3 regions of the Psychrobacillus sp. FSL K6-2836 genome follow, and region 3 is predicted to be linked to each of the others. Evidence: riboswitches for the same ligand, from Rfam matches in the RefSeq annotation. Region 3 holds a riboswitch; each other region holds the start of a gene.
The links. A riboswitch is a leader RNA that binds a small molecule or an ion and turns the genes downstream of it on or off. The one in region 3 is predicted to bind S-adenosylmethionine.
Positions count from the first base shown of each region.

Region 1: another riboswitch for S-adenosylmethionine. It lies ahead of mtnW (2,3-diketo-5-methylthiopentyl-1-phosphate enolase); the one in region 3 lies ahead of MKY37_RS14295 (bifunctional homocysteine S-methyltransferase/methylenetetrahydrofolate reductase).
Region 2: another riboswitch for S-adenosylmethionine. It lies ahead of MKY37_RS00965 (MetQ/NlpA family ABC transporter substrate-binding protein); the one in region 3 lies ahead of MKY37_RS14295 (bifunctional homocysteine S-methyltransferase/methylenetetrahydrofolate reductase).

Region 1 covers NZ_JBBOOM010000001.1:2,270,837-2,276,362, reverse strand. The annotation lists gene MKY37_RS10645 (sugar ABC transporter ATP-binding protein) at 1-128, opposite strand, end outside; gene MKY37_RS10640 (sugar ABC transporter substrate-binding protein) at 190-1,272, opposite strand; gene mtnA (S-methyl-5-thioribose-1-phosphate isomerase) at 1,262-2,329, opposite strand; gene mtnK (S-methyl-5-thioribose kinase) at 2,307-3,515, opposite strand; SAM riboswitch class I at 3,591-3,747, opposite strand; SAM riboswitch class I at 3,906-4,010, shown strand; gene mtnW (2,3-diketo-5-methylthiopentyl-1-phosphate enolase) at 4,317-5,526, shown strand, end outside.
Region 2 covers NZ_JBBOOM010000001.1:177,458-182,983, reverse strand. The annotation lists gene MKY37_RS00970 (methionine ABC transporter ATP-binding protein) at 1-879, opposite strand, end outside; gene MKY37_RS00965 (MetQ/NlpA family ABC transporter substrate-binding protein) at 937-1,758, opposite strand; SAM riboswitch class I at 1,851-1,966, opposite strand; gene MKY37_RS00960 (PPC domain-containing DNA-binding protein) at 2,120-2,626, shown strand; gene MKY37_RS00955 (pyridoxal phosphate-dependent aminotransferase) at 2,883-4,046, opposite strand; gene MKY37_RS00950 (carbon-nitrogen family hydrolase) at 4,131-4,907, shown strand; gene MKY37_RS00945 (PaaI family thioesterase) at 4,978-5,457, shown strand.
Region 3 covers NZ_JBBOOM010000001.1:2,987,069-2,992,594, reverse strand. The annotation lists gene metH (methionine synthase) at 1-2,444, opposite strand, end outside; gene MKY37_RS14295 (bifunctional homocysteine S-methyltransferase/methylenetetrahydrofolate reductase) at 2,425-4,284, opposite strand; SAM riboswitch class I at 4,357-4,465, opposite strand; gene MKY37_RS14290 (nuclease-related domain-containing protein) at 4,767-5,526, opposite strand, start outside.

The sequences.
Region 1 (5,526 bases), 720 kb from region 3:
CCTGCACCATTTACACCAAGTAAGGCATGTACTTCACCTTTTTTAAGTTCAAATTCAGCCTTTTTCAGAGCATTTACTTTTCCAAATGATTTATCTATAGCCTTCATATTAAGATAAGAATTCTGCATCGATTGCTCCTTTCTTAGAAAAAGCTGTCCCATAAACAGGACAGCTTAAATTCTTTTTAAGTTATCTGTTTTCTTCTAATCCTTTTAATTCATCTGTGTAGCCTTGATCGCTTGCTCCCCAACCTTCAATATGATCACTGAGTTCATTCGTCGTTACTGTTTCTTCCGGCAATTTAGAGGCTTCTACAAAAACTGGCTCTAATACGACTTTTTCTTCTACATTACCCCCACTAATTTTTTGATATAAATAACGAACTTGAATACGACCGATATCCTTAGGATCTACCGCTGCCGACGCAACCCAGGGACTATTGTCATTTTGAATCATTTGTAAATCTTCATCACTCATATCGATACTATATACCTTAATATCCGTACGCCCTGCTTGTTCTATTGCTCGAACTGCACCTTTGGCAAACTCGTCCCACGCAGCCCAAACAGCTGTAATTTCACCTTCGTTAGGGTATTGTTTTAATACCGCTTCCATTTGTGACTGAGTATCTAAAGCAGTATTTTGTGTTGCTGCTCCGAATGTCGCGATTTCTTTAATCCCTGGATTCTCTCCTAGAAAATTCTCATATGCTATTTGTCTTCTTTCCATCGGTGCAAAACCTGCTACCCATATTTTCACGATATTCGCTTCACCATTTGAATCTTCCGCTAGTTTTTCTAGCGTCATTTGGGCCATTTTTTCATCACCTTGTTCTAAAGAAGTTACTCCTTCAACTTCAACTCCCGCATCAAATGCGACAACCGGAATTCCCTTTGCAACTGCATTCTCTACCCCTTGGTTCAGCGCTTCTTTGGTACCGTGATCTATTAAAATACCGTCAACCCCTTGGTTCACCGCGGCATCCAAATTGGAAGCCATTTTAGATAAATCCCCTTCAGAAGTAAACACTGTGACAGTTCCACCAAATTTCTCTACTTGCTCTTTTACACCTTCAATATATTGAGCTGAAAATGTCCCTAAATTTTGTTGCATAACCAATGCAATTTTCTTGCCAGCTAGCGGATGGTCTGAAGCCTCTGCCTTACTGCTAGATGAAGTACTTACTTCTCCCTCTGCTTTTGGTTGACATGCGGCTAACAATACTCCAATAACCATAATCGCAAATAATAACCAATACTTATTAGTTTTCATAAATTTTCTCCTTTTCATTTGAAACCGCTAGTTGAGTTGAAATGTTTTCACTATAATTTGGATAGATAATACCTTTTTCTGTAATAATAGCGCTTATATATTTTGATGGTGTCACATCAAACGCAGGATTGAATACTTTTGTATTTACTGGGGCAATAGCTTTGTCGTTAATAATAATAATTTCCTCTGCTTTCCTTTCTTCTATTGGTATTTCTTCTCCATTATTTATGGATAAATCGAATGTAGAGGATGGTGCGGCCACATAAAATGGAATTCCATATACGGAAGCAAGAATAGCTAAGTTAAGAGTTCCTATTTTGTTTGCTGTGTCACCATTTTTAGCTATCCGATCAGCTCCAACAATAATTGCTTCTATTCCTTTTGCCCCTATTGTGTGAGCAGCCATACTATCGGTAATAAGTGTCACATCGACACCTGATTGCTGTAGCTCCCACACTGTCAGCCTGCCTCCTTGAAAGACAGGTCTAGTTTCACATGCAAATACTTCAAACTCTTTGCCACGTTCTTTTCCTAAGTGAAAAGGTGCTAATGCGGTACCGTACTTTGCAGTAGCAATAGAACCCGCATTGCAAATAGTCATTACTTTGGTTTTATCTTCAAATAAAGAAAGTGCAAATTCACCAATATTCTGACAGGACTCCTCGTCTTCCTTATGGATTCTCATTGCTTCTTTAACTAGTAGCTCTTTTGCAATCAGAACATTATCCATATGACTTGCTACTTTTAGCAACCTCTTAAGTGCCCAAACCAGGTTGACAGCAGTTGGTCGCGATTTGCCCAAGTATGTTGCATCCTTTTCTAGTATTTCTAGAAAATCTATCATTGAATTTGTTTTATAGTTCTGCGCCTCCATAGCTAATCCATATGCCGCCGTAATCCCTATGGCAGGAGCTCCACGAACTTTTAGGGTAATTATGGCCTCGTAAACATCTTTAAGTGTTTCTAGTTTTATATAGACAATTTCATGCGGAAGCTTCTGTTGATCTAAGATTATTAACTGCTTACCTTCCCACTTAATTGATAATGGAATACTCACTTTTTATTTCTCCTAACAACTCAATTACTGCATCTATTGAGTCTATTTCCTTATGACTCACTATTAATCTTTCACCAGCCTTAAGAGTTTGTTTTTTTAGTAAAATTCGTTGTTCTTGGTTTTCAATACTATCCAAGTCCTTCACATGTGCCAGTCCAATTGTTCTACGAATAAGCTCACACCCTGCAAATCCTAATGAATCATGAAATATTTTCCCTAACACAAATGCCTCATATCCCTCAACGTCATTAAATAAGTCAAATTCACTCTGTTTCAAATACTCCGAAAATTTACCGGAGAAAGTGATCCATGTGTTATGAATATGACTATGTATGACTTCACGTTGTTCGCCTTCTCTGGTTATAGATTGAACTATTAAATTTGCCAAAAATAAGCCTATATCAAATCCAATAGGACCATAAAAAGCAAACTCTGGATCTATTACTTTAGTTTCTTCTTCACTCGCAAATATACTTCCCGTATGAAGATCTCCATGTAGCAAAGCTTCAGCTTCTGTCAAAAAGCTTCTTTTTAATTTTGCTACTTCGAGCTTTAATAAATTATTATTCCATATTTCTTCCACTTCTGATCGTAATGCAGGTTCAAAGTCATTAGTTTCATGATTAAAAAAAGGATCCGTAAAGATTAAGTCCTCCGTGATCTTACACAATTCTGGATTAGAGAATTCTACAACAAGCGCTTTTTTTTCGAAGGGATGAAGTGCAAAATCAGAAGTATGAAAAAGTGTCGAAGCCAGATATTCCCCAATGTCAGATGACAGTTTAGGATAGGACTCCCCTTTTATCAAACCCTCACGCACTATTTCTAGATGAGATAAGTCTTCCATAACCGTGATTGCTAAATTTTCATCTGTTGCATAAACTTTGGGAACTAGAGCGGCAGCATATTCTCCATGTTTTTGTAATGCACTCGCTTCAATCTTTGCCCTTTTCAGTGTAAGTGGCCAACTCTCCCCGATTACTTTTGCATAGGGTAAGGCCTGTTTAATAATAACTCCATGCCCACTTGCTCGATTTGCTATATGGAATACATAGTTTAAATTTCCATCACCAATCTCTTCACAAACTAATGGAGCTTCGTTCGAGAACAATGATAATTCAATTGCCAGTGAAATTGCCGTTTCTTTAGTTAATGCTTCGTATTTTTTCGTCGCTACTACCGCCATTACTATCTCCCTCTCATTTAAAAAATAAAAAACCTCTTTCCAAAAGAAAGAGGCTAAGAATAAGAGATTCTGAACCTCTTATCTCTCAGAAAGTAAACTTTCTGATGGAATTAGCACCGTGCCTTACGGAATTTTACATTCCGGCGCATAAAGCGCCCCGTCTCACAACGGTATTACGGTCGGTTGCTGGGCGTCATCGGGCCATTATCCCTCTGCCTGCTCTTGATAAGAGTGCGGTACTACTATTGATGTTTGTTTAGAATCCTAGCATACTAGAAAAAGTTATGTCAACAGTATTTCGAATAAATATAATTTTTAATTTTTTTGTTGACAGAATTTTTAATGCATGGAATAATCAATGTAATTTATTAAATAATTCAACTGAATATTTTCTTATTTAGAGCAGGTGGAGGGACAAGCCCTATGATACCCGGCAACCGATTCAATTTTGAACACGGTGCTAATTCTTGCAGCCAACAGGCTGAGAAATAAGAAGTTGTTAAACTATTAACCTCTTCTTATTTGAAGAGGTTTTTTATATTATCCGTTGAGCGCTTGCGCTTTTCTTATATTCTATCCAGCTCCTCGTGCCGCTTCAGAATTTCAGCAAAGGAACAAGACGCCTTTTCGTGAAATTCTTCAAGCGCTAGTCGGAGGCCCACAGGATGTAGGTCAGTCAGTCGTTGCGAAATGTTTTTTTATTTTGCGACGAGCTTTGCGCAGGAGCACCACGATGTCGCGAACTTAGACTGACTTCCCAAGCATAGACGCTTGCACATTTATTAAGTTAGGAGTGAAAAAATGAGCGGAATTACCGCGCACTATCAACTATACGGAAAATCTGGTTCTTTTGAAAAAAAGGCGGAAGATATTGCACTTGGATTGACTATTGGTTCTTGGACCAGTTTAGCTTTATTAGAACAGGAACAGCTAAAAAAGCATAAAGGAATTGTAATATCTGTTACTGAATTTAAGGACATCCTACATCCCATTCAACCGGAAAAAATTAAGGGAGAAATTAAAATATTCTATCCTGCAGCAAATTTTTCTACTGATATTCCGGCAATTTTAACAACAGTCTTCGGCAAACTATCGCTAGACGGTGAAGTAAAGTTATTAGATTTACAATTCGATCTAAATATGTTGTCTCATTTCCCTGGTCCACGCTTCGGCATACAAGGAATCCGAGAAATATTAGGAGTCCATGAACGCCCACTAGTTATGAGTATATTCAAAGGAGTCATTGGGAGAGATATTGACTATTTAGCCGAGCAGCTTAAACAGCAGGCACTCGGTGGAGTTGATCTTGTAAAAGATGATGAAATTCTATTCGAAAACCCACTTACTCCTTTTGAAACACGTATTACTACTGGGCGCGAAGTCTTGAGGCAAGTGTATGAAGACACCGGGCATCGTACTTTATATGCAGTAAATTTGTCGGGACGTACATTCGAGTTAAAAGATAAGGCCAAAAAAGCCCGAGAACTTGGAGCAGATGCACTCCTATTTAATGTTCACACTTATGGATTAGACGTTCTTCAAGAGCTAGCGGAAGACGAGGAAATCCAATTGCCACTTATGGCACACCCGGCTTATAGTGGAGCATTAACGTCCTCAGCATTTTATGGGGTTTCAACATCACTAGTTCTTGGAAAACTTACTCGTTATGCAGGAGCAGACTTTTCATTGTTCCCTTCTCCTTATGGTAGCGTTGCGCTTGAAAAGTCTATAGCTCTTTCTTTAGGTGAAGAGCTAACAAAAATCAGCAAGGTTAAACAATGCTTTCCAGTTCCATCTGCAGGAATTCACCCCGGTCTCGTACCACTATTAATGGATGACTATGGAATTGATAGCATTATTAATGCAGGCGGGGGTGTACATGGGCATCCCGCAGGTGCAACAGGAGGTGGTTTAGCTTTTAGGCAGGCCGTATCAGCTGTTTTGGAAGGTATTCCGTTAGAACAGGCAGCGAAACAACATAGTGAACTAAAAACAGCAATTGAATTATGGG
Region 2 (5,526 bases), 2.8 Mb from region 3:
AGTTAAAATATTAGGCTGGACATTAAATTTCTGACTAACTTCAGCTAATAATGGTTTTCCAGTGCTTTCCCCGACAAATGTTAAGCGAGTAACCGCACCCGTAACATTTAGTTGAGAAATCAATGAGGAAGATAAATTACGCTGACTAATTGTATTTAAAAACTTTTTAGTAGTAGGGTGGTTAGGTTTTGTGAAAAGATTAATGGCTGTATTTTGTTCAACAATTTCTCCATTTTCCATGACATATACATGATCACAAATTTTTTGAATGACATTCATTTCATGGGTGATTAATAGAATAGTGATTCCTAATTCCCGATTTATCTTTAGAAGCAAATCCAAGATGGAATCAGTTGTTTCCGGGTCAAGTGCGCTTGTTGCTTCATCACTAAGCAAAACTTCTGGTTCCTGCGCTAGTGCACGGGCAATGGCGACACGCTGCTTTTGACCACCAGATAACTGGTTAGGGTAGTTCGTATGTTTGTCAGTCAATCCAACTATTTCCAAATATTGTTCCACACGTTTTTTTACTTGCTCTTTATTATAGCCAAGTAGCTTTAGTGGAATGGCGATATTATCATAAACAGTAGCCGTTTTTAATAGATTAAATCCTTGAAATATCATGCCGATTTTATTGCGGGTTTCACGCAGTTTAGGAAAGGGAAGGGAAGTAAGTTCTACTCCGTTTATGAAAACTTTCCCTTCCGTTGGCTGTTCAAGTAAATTTACGCATCGAATCAGGGTACTTTTACCAGCACCACTATATCCAATGACACCGTGGATTTCTCCTTTATTTACCTGAATGTTCACTTGCTTTACTGCTTTTACTGTTCCACTTTTGCTATTAAACTCTTTCGAGACATTTTCTAATATAATCATTTACTATCTTCCTTTCTAAAGAAAACGCTACCGAAGTCGGTAACGTTTTCAAGTCCATTATTCGTCCCAGCTTGCTAATACAGAACCTTTAAACTCTTCTTCGATGAATTTTCTTACTTCTTCAGATTGATATGCTTTTACCAACTTTTGAATCGTTGGATCATCTTTGTTTTCCGCACGAACTACAATATAGTTCACATAAGGAGAGTTTGATGATTCAAGTAAAATAGAATCATCTTTTGGACTGATTCCAGCAGCCAGTGCAAAGTTTGTATTGATAGCAGCTGCATCTACTTCACTAAGTTGTTTTGGTATTTGAGCAGCTTCTAATTCAATGAATTCTAGGTTTTTTGGATTCTCTTCAATGTCATAAATACTAGCTGTCTCTCTTTTGTCTTCTTTAATTTTGATATAACCAGCTTCTTCTAAGATATATAAAGCACGAGCACCGTTTGTTGGGTCATTAGGTAAACCAAAAGTTGCACCGTCTGGCAGATCATCAATTGACTTGTATTTTTCTGAATATACACCCATCGGATTTAGTATTGTTTTTCCTACTGGTACTAAGTCAGTATTGTGATCCTCGTTAAACGTGTCTAGGAAAGGTTCGTGTTGATAGCTATTCGCATCTAAATCACCTTCTGATAATGCTGTGTTAGGTAGAATATAATCTGAGAATACTTGAAGTTTGACTTCTAATCCGTCTTTAGCTGCAACTTCTGCAGCCACTTCCACAATTTGTTCATGTGGTCCTGCAGTTACACCTACTACTATTTTGTCCTCGTTAATCGCTTTTGTTTGTGAATCTGCGTCGCTTCCACAAGCAGCAAGAGTACCAGTTAAAAGTACAGTTGATAACAATAGTCCTAATTTCTTCATTTTTCATTCCTCCGAATAATTATTAAGAACGTTGTATAAATATAAAAGCCTCTCTTCCATTAGAAAGAGAGGCGCAAATATACGTTTGTCCTCTCTTATCTATCAAAACAAAATGTTTTGCAGGATTTAGCACCTTTCCACATACTGTTAGTATGTGGATGGTTGCCGAGCTTCATCGGGCCAGTCCCTCAGCTACTCTTGATAAGAGATATCAGCTATTAAGTTTTCCAACAGTTCATAAAATATAATTTACTACATCAACTTATGAAAGTCAACACACTTTTTTTATTGTTGCATATAACATTCGAAATAGTTTATGTTTAATAACAATAAATAATTATACATTAGGAGTGTGTAAGCGTTGTCAAAAATTAGAGTAAATTTTGCGGTAGGACAGCTAGGGAAGGTTGTAGGTGCACGTTTGGTTTATGGAACTGACCTACTAGAAGGGATAGAGGAGTTGTGTAAAACAAATGGAATTAGTTCCGCTACTATTCTTAGCTGCTTTGGTAGTTTTCAAAGAAGTGGATTTGTTTATTTGATCCCAAACGAAGATTCGCCTATAGGTGTAGGCTACAATAATCTTATTGTAAAAGAGGGACCAATTGAATTTTTGCAAGGAACAGGGGTTGTATGCCAAAGAGATGGGCAGTTTGAAACACATTTTCACGGCTCGATATGTGACCAAAATGGTAATATTTTTGGTGGTCATTTTATAAAAGGCGAAAATCCTGTTATTACAGTAGACCTAGTATTAGCTGAAACTATGGAAATGGAGTTTCGAAGACAGTTTGACGAAGAAACAGGTGCGAATCAGTTTTACCCAGTAGAAACAAATAAAGAAACACCTAACCAGCTACTTAAGTGAATAAATGACAGAGACTGGGACAGAAGTAGAAATTTTATTGGATTAGGAGAAACCTTTACTAAATAATGGATAATTAATAAAATTGATTGAAATGGAGGGGCAACTCCTACTGGAATAGGGTGACGCTTGAGACTAAAGGCTCAGGCCGCGCCAGTGGAAAGCGTCCCTGGAATGGAAATCAATTTTGTGCACAGCAAAAAAACAGCATTTTTCTCACAGAGAAAAATGCTGTTTTGGGGTTCTGTCCCAGCCTCTTTTAAAATAAATTCAGTTTTCCAATACGTGTAATTGCTTCTTTCAAACGTTCTTCATCGACTAAAAGACCAACTCGAACATATCCTTCGCCGTAAGTACCAAATCCATTACCGGCAGCAACAGCTACGTCTGCTTCTTTCAAGAGTAAATCTGCAAAAGCTTCACTTGTATAATTATTGGGTACAGGTAACCATGCGAAGAAGGAACCTTTGGGTGCCTTTACCCGCCAGCCAATACTGTTGCAAGATTCGATTAGGGCATTTCTTCTACCTTCATATAAATTCACTAATTCTTCTACACATTCCTGACTTTCATTTAACGCAGCAGTGGCAGCGTCTTGAATAGCAGGGAAAAGACTAACAAATAAATGGTCTTGAATTATATTAATAGCTTCAATAATTTTAGCATTTCCTACAGCAAAACCAACTCTCCAGCCGGCCATATTATACGTTTTGGATAGAGTATACATCTCTATGCCAACTTCTTTCGCACCTTCTGCCTGTAAAAAACTTACTGGCTTCACGTCATCAAATCCGATTCCTCCATATGCAAAATCATGAACAATAGCAATATCAGTCTCTTTCGCTAACGTAACAGTCTCTTGGAAAAAGTCTAAAGTAGCAATTGCCCCAGTAGGGTTATTAGGATAATTCAAATACATCAGTTTGGCTTTTTGTTTTTGCTCCTCCGTTAAAGAGCTGTAATCAGGTAGGAAATTATTTTCCTCGATTAATGGCATCGTGTTAAACTCAACATTTGCAAGTCCCACCCCTGACAAATAATCAGGATAGCCAGGGTCTGGAAGAAGCATTAAATCATTTTCATTCATCAGTGCTAACGGAAGCTCGACTAAACCAATTTTAGTTCCAAATAAAATTGCCACTTCCGTTTCAGGATCAATGTCCACATTATATTCTCGTTTATAGAAATTGGCTGCAGCTTTTTTAAAATCCCCAGTTCCACGAAATGGACTATACTTATGATTTAGTGGATTAGCAGCAGCTTCTTGCAGTGCTTGTACAATATGAGGGGGGGTAGGCTGATCAGGATTACCCTGTCCTAAATTAATCACATCTCTACCTTCTAGAACTGCTTCTCCTACTTTTTTTACTAGTGTAGCAAAAAACTGCGAAGGTAGACTTTTTAAACGGTTTGAAAATTCCATATACGTAACCTCGTTTTCTAATTAGTTGCATTTGTTAGTCAAATCTTATAATCTTTTTATAATTATGTCTATAGGGGTGTCAAAATGAGGATTGCTTGTGTCCAGTTAAATATAGCTTTTGGGAATCCAAAAGAAAATTTTAGAAAAGTGGAAGAGAAGATTCGAAAAGCGGCGATGTTAAATGCAGAAATCGTTGTACTGCCTGAAATGTGGAATACTGGTTATGATTTAACACATCTTGAAGAAATAGCTGATATAAACGGGGAAGAAACCAAAAATCTCTTGACGGGGTTAGCAAAAGAGTTACAGATTCATATTATTGGTGGATCAGTTTCAACGAAAAAAGATAATCATTTCTTTAATACAATGTACATCGTAAATAATACTGGAGAGCTGATTGCAGAATATGACAAAGCTCATTTATTTAAATTAATGGATGAACATCTTTATTTAGCAGCAGGATCGAACAAAAATATATTCACCCTGAATGATGTCGAAATGGGTGGCGTTATTTGTTATGATTTACGCTTTCCAGAGTGGTTCCGGATGCATTCATTGGCTGGAGCGAAAGTAATTTTTGTACCTGCACAATGGCCAGCAACTAGAGTTGATCATTGGAAAATCTTATTACAGGCTCGAGCAATTGAAAATCAATGCTTCATCGTTGCAGTTAACCGAGTTGGAGACGATCCTAATAATTCATTTAACGGAAACTCAATGGTAATTGCACCATGGGGAGAGGTTCTTTGGATTGGAGCCGATGAAGAAACAATCGGATTAGTAGATATCAATATAGAGGAAGTGGAAGAAGTAAGAAAGAGAATTCCTATATTTAAAGACCGTAGAGTAGATATATATTAAAAGTTATATTGCTATCTGTATTGACGTACAGATAGCTTTTTTGTATGGTTTTCTAAAGGGGGAATTATAAATGGTAGAAAAAATTCACGCTATTCAAGATGAATACCCAGAGGATTTCGCATGGTGCTACGGTTGCGGGAGAATGAACAAGGAAGGACATCGCTTTCGTACGGCATGGGATGAGGAACAAACAGTGACGATTTACGAACCAAAGGAAGAACATATCGCTATACCTGGTTTCGTATATGGTGGGCTAATTGGGGCATTAGTCGACTGTCATGGCACAGGGTCTGCGTCACTTGCACTACACCGAAAGAATGGGTTTGAACCAGGTAGTGGAGAAATACCGCCACGCTTTGTGACAGGTTCTTTACATGTAGATTTCCTAAAACCAACACCGCAAAAAGTTACGCTAAAAGCAATTGGCAAAGTGGAGGAGATCCATCCTAAGAAATTCAAAGTCACTACTGAAGTCTTTGCAGGAGAAGAGCTCTGTGCTCGAGGTGAAGTTATCGCTGTATTAATGCCTGCAACTTTTGGAAAACAATAAAATATCTTGAGAACCTGCTAATAAAACATATTTTTTAATAGCAGGTTCTTTTTATTTTGGTTATGTTAA
Region 3 (5,526 bases):
GCAGAAATTTTTGTTTCTGTAAAACGACGAGAAAGCGCTGCTCCACCTACAAGTATAGGTACATCAATACCCGCTTCTTTAAAATCCTGCGCAGTAATTACCATTTGCTGTGCTGATTTTACAAGCAGTCCCGAAAGTCCAATCATATCGGGCTTTTCCTTCCGAATAACTTCTATTAAAGTGGCTGGAGTTACTTTAATGCCGACATCGATTACTTTATATCCATTGTTACTTAATATTATATCTACTAGGTTTTTTCCAATATCATGCACATCGCCTTTAACAGTCGCAAGGACAATTTTACCTTTACCTGAATCATCCTCTTTTTTCTCCATGAACTGCTCCAAGTATGCAACAGAAGCTTTCATCACACCAGCACTTTGAAGCACCTCTGCAACTATTAGCTGATTGTCATTAAACAGTCTCCCTACCTCGGCCATGCCCTTCATCAATGGACCATTAATGACATCTAGTGGTGCATCATACATTTGAAGAGCAGCTTCTAGATCCGGGATAAGCCCTTCCTTCGTTCCTTCAATAACATAATAGGCAAGACGTTCTGGTACAGTTTTCGGAATATCATCTTCCGTCTTTTCTTTCTTTTTGTCACGGTAAAAATCGGTGAAATCAGCCAGTGTTTGATCAGTCGTTGTAAATAATAGCTCATTTGCCATGTCAATTTCCTGTTTAGGAATAGAAGCATACCTTTCAAGCTTTTCTGTATTTACAATTGCGTAATCCAGACCAGCCTGCGTACAGTTGTATAAATAGACAGCATTCAATACTTCACGACCAACTGGCGGAAGACCAAATGATACATTACTGACACCTAAAACAGTCAATGCTCGTGGTAATTTTTCTTTTATTAGCCGGATACCTTCAATTGTCTCTACTGCCGATCCGATATATTGTTGGTCTCCTGTTCCAACCGGGAATACAAGTGGGTCAAAAATTATATCCTCTGGCGCAAGTCCCCATTTATTTACTAATAAATCATATGAACGCTCTGCGATTTCAAGCTTCCGCTGCCTTGTAACCGCCATACCTATCTCATCGATTGTTCCAACTACTACTGCCGCACCGTACTTTTTCACTAGAGGCATTACCGCTTCAAATCGCTCTTCACCATCCTCTAAATTAATAGAATTGATAATTGTTTTTCCTTGGGAATATTTAAGTGCTGCTTCGATTACCTTTTCATCGGTCGAATCAATAACAAGAGGAACTTTAACTTTTTTTACTACTTCTTTCATGAAGTTAGTCATGTCCTCTAGCTCATCACGGTCAGGATTCGCTAGGCAAATATCAATTACATGAGCCCCACCTTTAACCTGTGCTCGCGCAATTTCAGATGCTTCTTCAAACTTTTCATCTATGATTAAACGTTTAAACTTTCGAGATCCTATTACATTTGTACGCTCCCCTATGAATAACGGACGCATCGATTCATCGTATTGAAGGGGTTCTATTCCGGATACTACATGCCCTTGTCGACCCGACTCTGCCGGTTTTCGTGGAGCAAGGTCTTGTACTGCTTCTCGGACTGCTCGAATATGAGCAGGGGTCGTTCCACAGCATCCACCAACAACATTCAACCAACCTTTTTCAGCAAAGCCACGGAGCTTTTTGGAGAGCGATTCTGGAGATTCATGGTAATGCCCTTCTTCATCTGGTAAGCCGGCATTTGGATAACAGCTAACATAGCCGTCCGATAGCTCAGATAATGTGCGGATGTGATCCGTCATAAATTCAGGTCCTGTCGCACAATTCAAGCCAACAGAAAGTGGTTTTATATGTTCAATCGAAATATAAAATGCTTCAATACTTTGGCCTGCAAGTGTCGTCCCCATTGGTTCGATGGTTCCTGAAATCATAATTGGAAGATCTTTTTTCAATTCCTCAAATGCCTGTTTTATACCGATTGTTGCGGCTTTTACATTCAGCATATCCTGGCTTGTTTCCAAAAGGATAACATCTACGCCGCCTTCTATTAAAGCCTTTGCTTGTGCATAAAAATCGTGCGTAAGTTCATCAAATGTGATTCCACCAGTGACTGACAATGTTTTTGTCGTCGGTCCAATTGCCCCCGCTACAAACCGAGGCCAATCAGATGTAGAAAATTCCTCTGCACAGTTTTTAGCAAGCTCGGCTGCACGAAAGTTGATATCATGGGCTTGATCACCAAGATCATATTCATTTAACACGACTGGCGTCCCACCAAATGTATTCGTACAAATAATATCAGCGCCAGCCTCTAAATATTCACGATGGACTTGTTCAATTACACTTGGCTTGAAGACATTTAAATACTCATTACAGCCGTCGTAATCTTCGCCTCCAAAGTCTTCTGGACTAAGATCTGCATTTTGTATCATCGTTCCCATCGCACCATCGATAATTAGTATTCTCTTTTGGAGTTGCTGCTCAATTAGATGTTTGGACATAGCTGAATTCTCTCTCTTTCTTACGATCAATTTCTTGAATATAATGAATTAACTCGAGGGACATATCATATCGGAAAAATGGTGTAATAATATAAATGCCGTTAAATAGTTCTGCTGCTGTATCGATTAATTCCTTCGATATTTGAATACCTTCTGCAGTAGCACGCTCTCTATCTTCTCCACATAAACGCATCCGTTCCAGCACTTCTTCGGACAATTTAATGCCAGGCACTTCATTGTGGAGGAACTCAGAATTACGACTATTGGTCAATGGCATAATGCCGATGAAAATAGGCGTCGATAAATGCTTCGTTGCTTCATATATTTCATGCATTTTTTCTTTTGAATATACAGGCTGCGTGATGAAATAATCAGCCCCACATTCGATTTTCTTCTCAAGTCGCTTCACTGCACGCTCAAGCACACGAACATTTGGGTTAAACGCAGCTGCTACTGAGAAATTAGCTTTTTTACGAAGTGATTTTCCAGAGAAAGAAATACCTTCGTTTAATTGTTTGATTAGCTGCAGCAACTCTAAGCTCGAAACATCATAAACACTTGTTGCTCCAGGGAAATCCCCAATTTTCGTTGGGTCCCCAGTTACCGCAAGAATATCATGAATGCCTAGCGCATCCAGCCCCATCAAATGAGATTGAAGACCGATTAAGTTACGGTCACGGCATGTAATATGAGCGAGGGGACGAATTTTTTTTTCATACTTTAACATAGAACCCATTGCCATATTGCTAATACGTGGGGAGGCCAATGAATTGTCCGCCATCGTCACTGCATCAATTCCAGCGGCATATAGCTGTTCCGCACCTTCCATGAAAGTAGCTGTATCTAGGTGACGAGGAGTATCTAATTCCACAATAATCGTCCGTTCGGTTTTAACTTTTTCATGAAGGGGCTGTGTGTTAGTCGGTTTGGCGTCTTGAATAATAATTGGCTTTTTCAACTCTACAACTTTACTCGTAATTGGTGCTAAATGCCCAATATGTTTTTTTACTGCTTCTATATGCTTTGGCGTCGTCCCGCAGCAGCCCCCTATTAGTCGGACTCCTGCATCCCTCAGGTATAACGCAGCTTTACCAAAATATTCAGCATCGGACTCATAGACAATCCGTCCTTCATCTATATCAAGCAGACTCGCATTCGGATAAGCAGATAGGAACGCTTTTTCCGGAAGCTTTACTCCTTCTAATGCTTGAATCGTATGATGGGGACCTAGTCGACAGTTGACTCCAACTATGTTCGCCCCAATTGCTTCAAGCTGAAGCAGAGCATCATTAAGTGGTAAACCATTTTGCAAAATACCGGGCTCATGCATGGATACTTGGGCAATGATTGGAATATCTGTATGTGAGCGAAGATGCGTTATAGTAGTCTTTAATTCTTCCAAGTCATAATACGTTTCGAGTAATAATCCATCTGGATCTCCTGCTAACAGCTGGATTGCCTGCTGATCGAGTGATTGGATAATCTCCTGAAGCGAGGCATCACTTTTCCGAATTCCTCGAATGCCCCCAATCGTACCGAGGACAAATTGGTTGCCCGGTGCAGCAGCTCTTTTAGCAATTTGGATAGCCGCTTCATTTATTTCTTTCACTTGGTTTTCTAAGCCATAGCGAGCAAGCTTGATGGCATTCGCTCCATACGTATTCGTTTGAATAATATCTGCTCCAGCTGCAATATAATCCTGATGTATCTTCTCAATAATTTCCGGCTTTTGAATATTCAATTCCTCATTGCAATAATCGATTCCATACGAATAAAGTAACGTACCCATTGCCCCATCCGCTGTCAGTATAGATGTCTGTAACCCCTCTAATAAACCCATATTGTATCCATCCTCTCCATATAAAAAAGCCTTCCATGAAAAGAAGGCTTTACGAGTATGCAAGATACCACCTTCTCATCTTTCAGACTTTGCAAAGTCTGCTGGATTTAGCACCTGACCAATTAATTGGCTGGTTGCTGAAGCATCATAGGGCCAGTCCCTTAGCTTCTCTTGATAAGAATTTCATTTATTCAATTTTCTAATTAGACATATCGTACCTTTATTCAACTAAAGCGTCAAGACATGTTTTGAATTTTCTATACTTTTTGACTTATGTTTATCGCATTCAAGTGATTTTCCTGTATATTCTAGTGATTCTGTTCTGGATTCTAGTGATTCTTCGCTACATTCTAGTGATTCTTCTCTACATTCTAGCGATTCTTCGCCACATTCTAGCGATTCTTTGCTACATTCTAGTGATTCTTCTCTACATTCTAGCGATTCACTCTTTTTCTATCTTTCTCAGTATATGCACAGTTGCTTTACCATATCCATTTATACTTGGTGTTCCTGGATGTTCCAATCTTGGTTAGATTCATTGAATGCAGGATTCTGTGCGCAATATAATTTGACTCTAGATGAAGAAATGTTCTGCATTGTTTATTCGTAATAGTATCACTAATCAGCATAAACCAATCCCTAATAGCTTTTTCATGTGCGAATTTATCGAAATGACCACAGCGAGCGCAAGTCCAACCACTTTTTCTTTTTACCATTCCATGAAAATTACAGTTTTCACAGCGGACTCCGCTTTTCAGGTCTTCAGGTTTAATTCCCCAGCGTGCACACATTGGAAAGGGAATATAGGTTTGTTGGTCGACTTTTATTTTTTCACTAAATTTTTGCATCTCATTCGAATTAAAATATACATTTTCACGAGGAAGATTGCGCAAATAGACAGGAATGGTTTGTGGAAGAATAGCACTATGTTTTTTCGGGGGTTCAATCACTCTTACTTTCGGATTGCTAAGAACGATCACTCCGTGTATGGGGATAGTCAATGCTTGATCTCCTAGCCATTCTTCCAGTAAATAAATATTCCGGGATAATTGAATTTCTGGGCTTTCAAATACATCTATTTTCCCATCATTTGTTTCACGCTCTAACAATGCAGGGTTTTGTTTGAAAAATAACTTACCACTTATATTTTTACTTTCAAGAATTACTAAAAAAAAGGGAGTAAGAAAGATTGCATCCATTTGAAATTTACCGTTTGAATTCAACCCTACATTTTCAACGAAT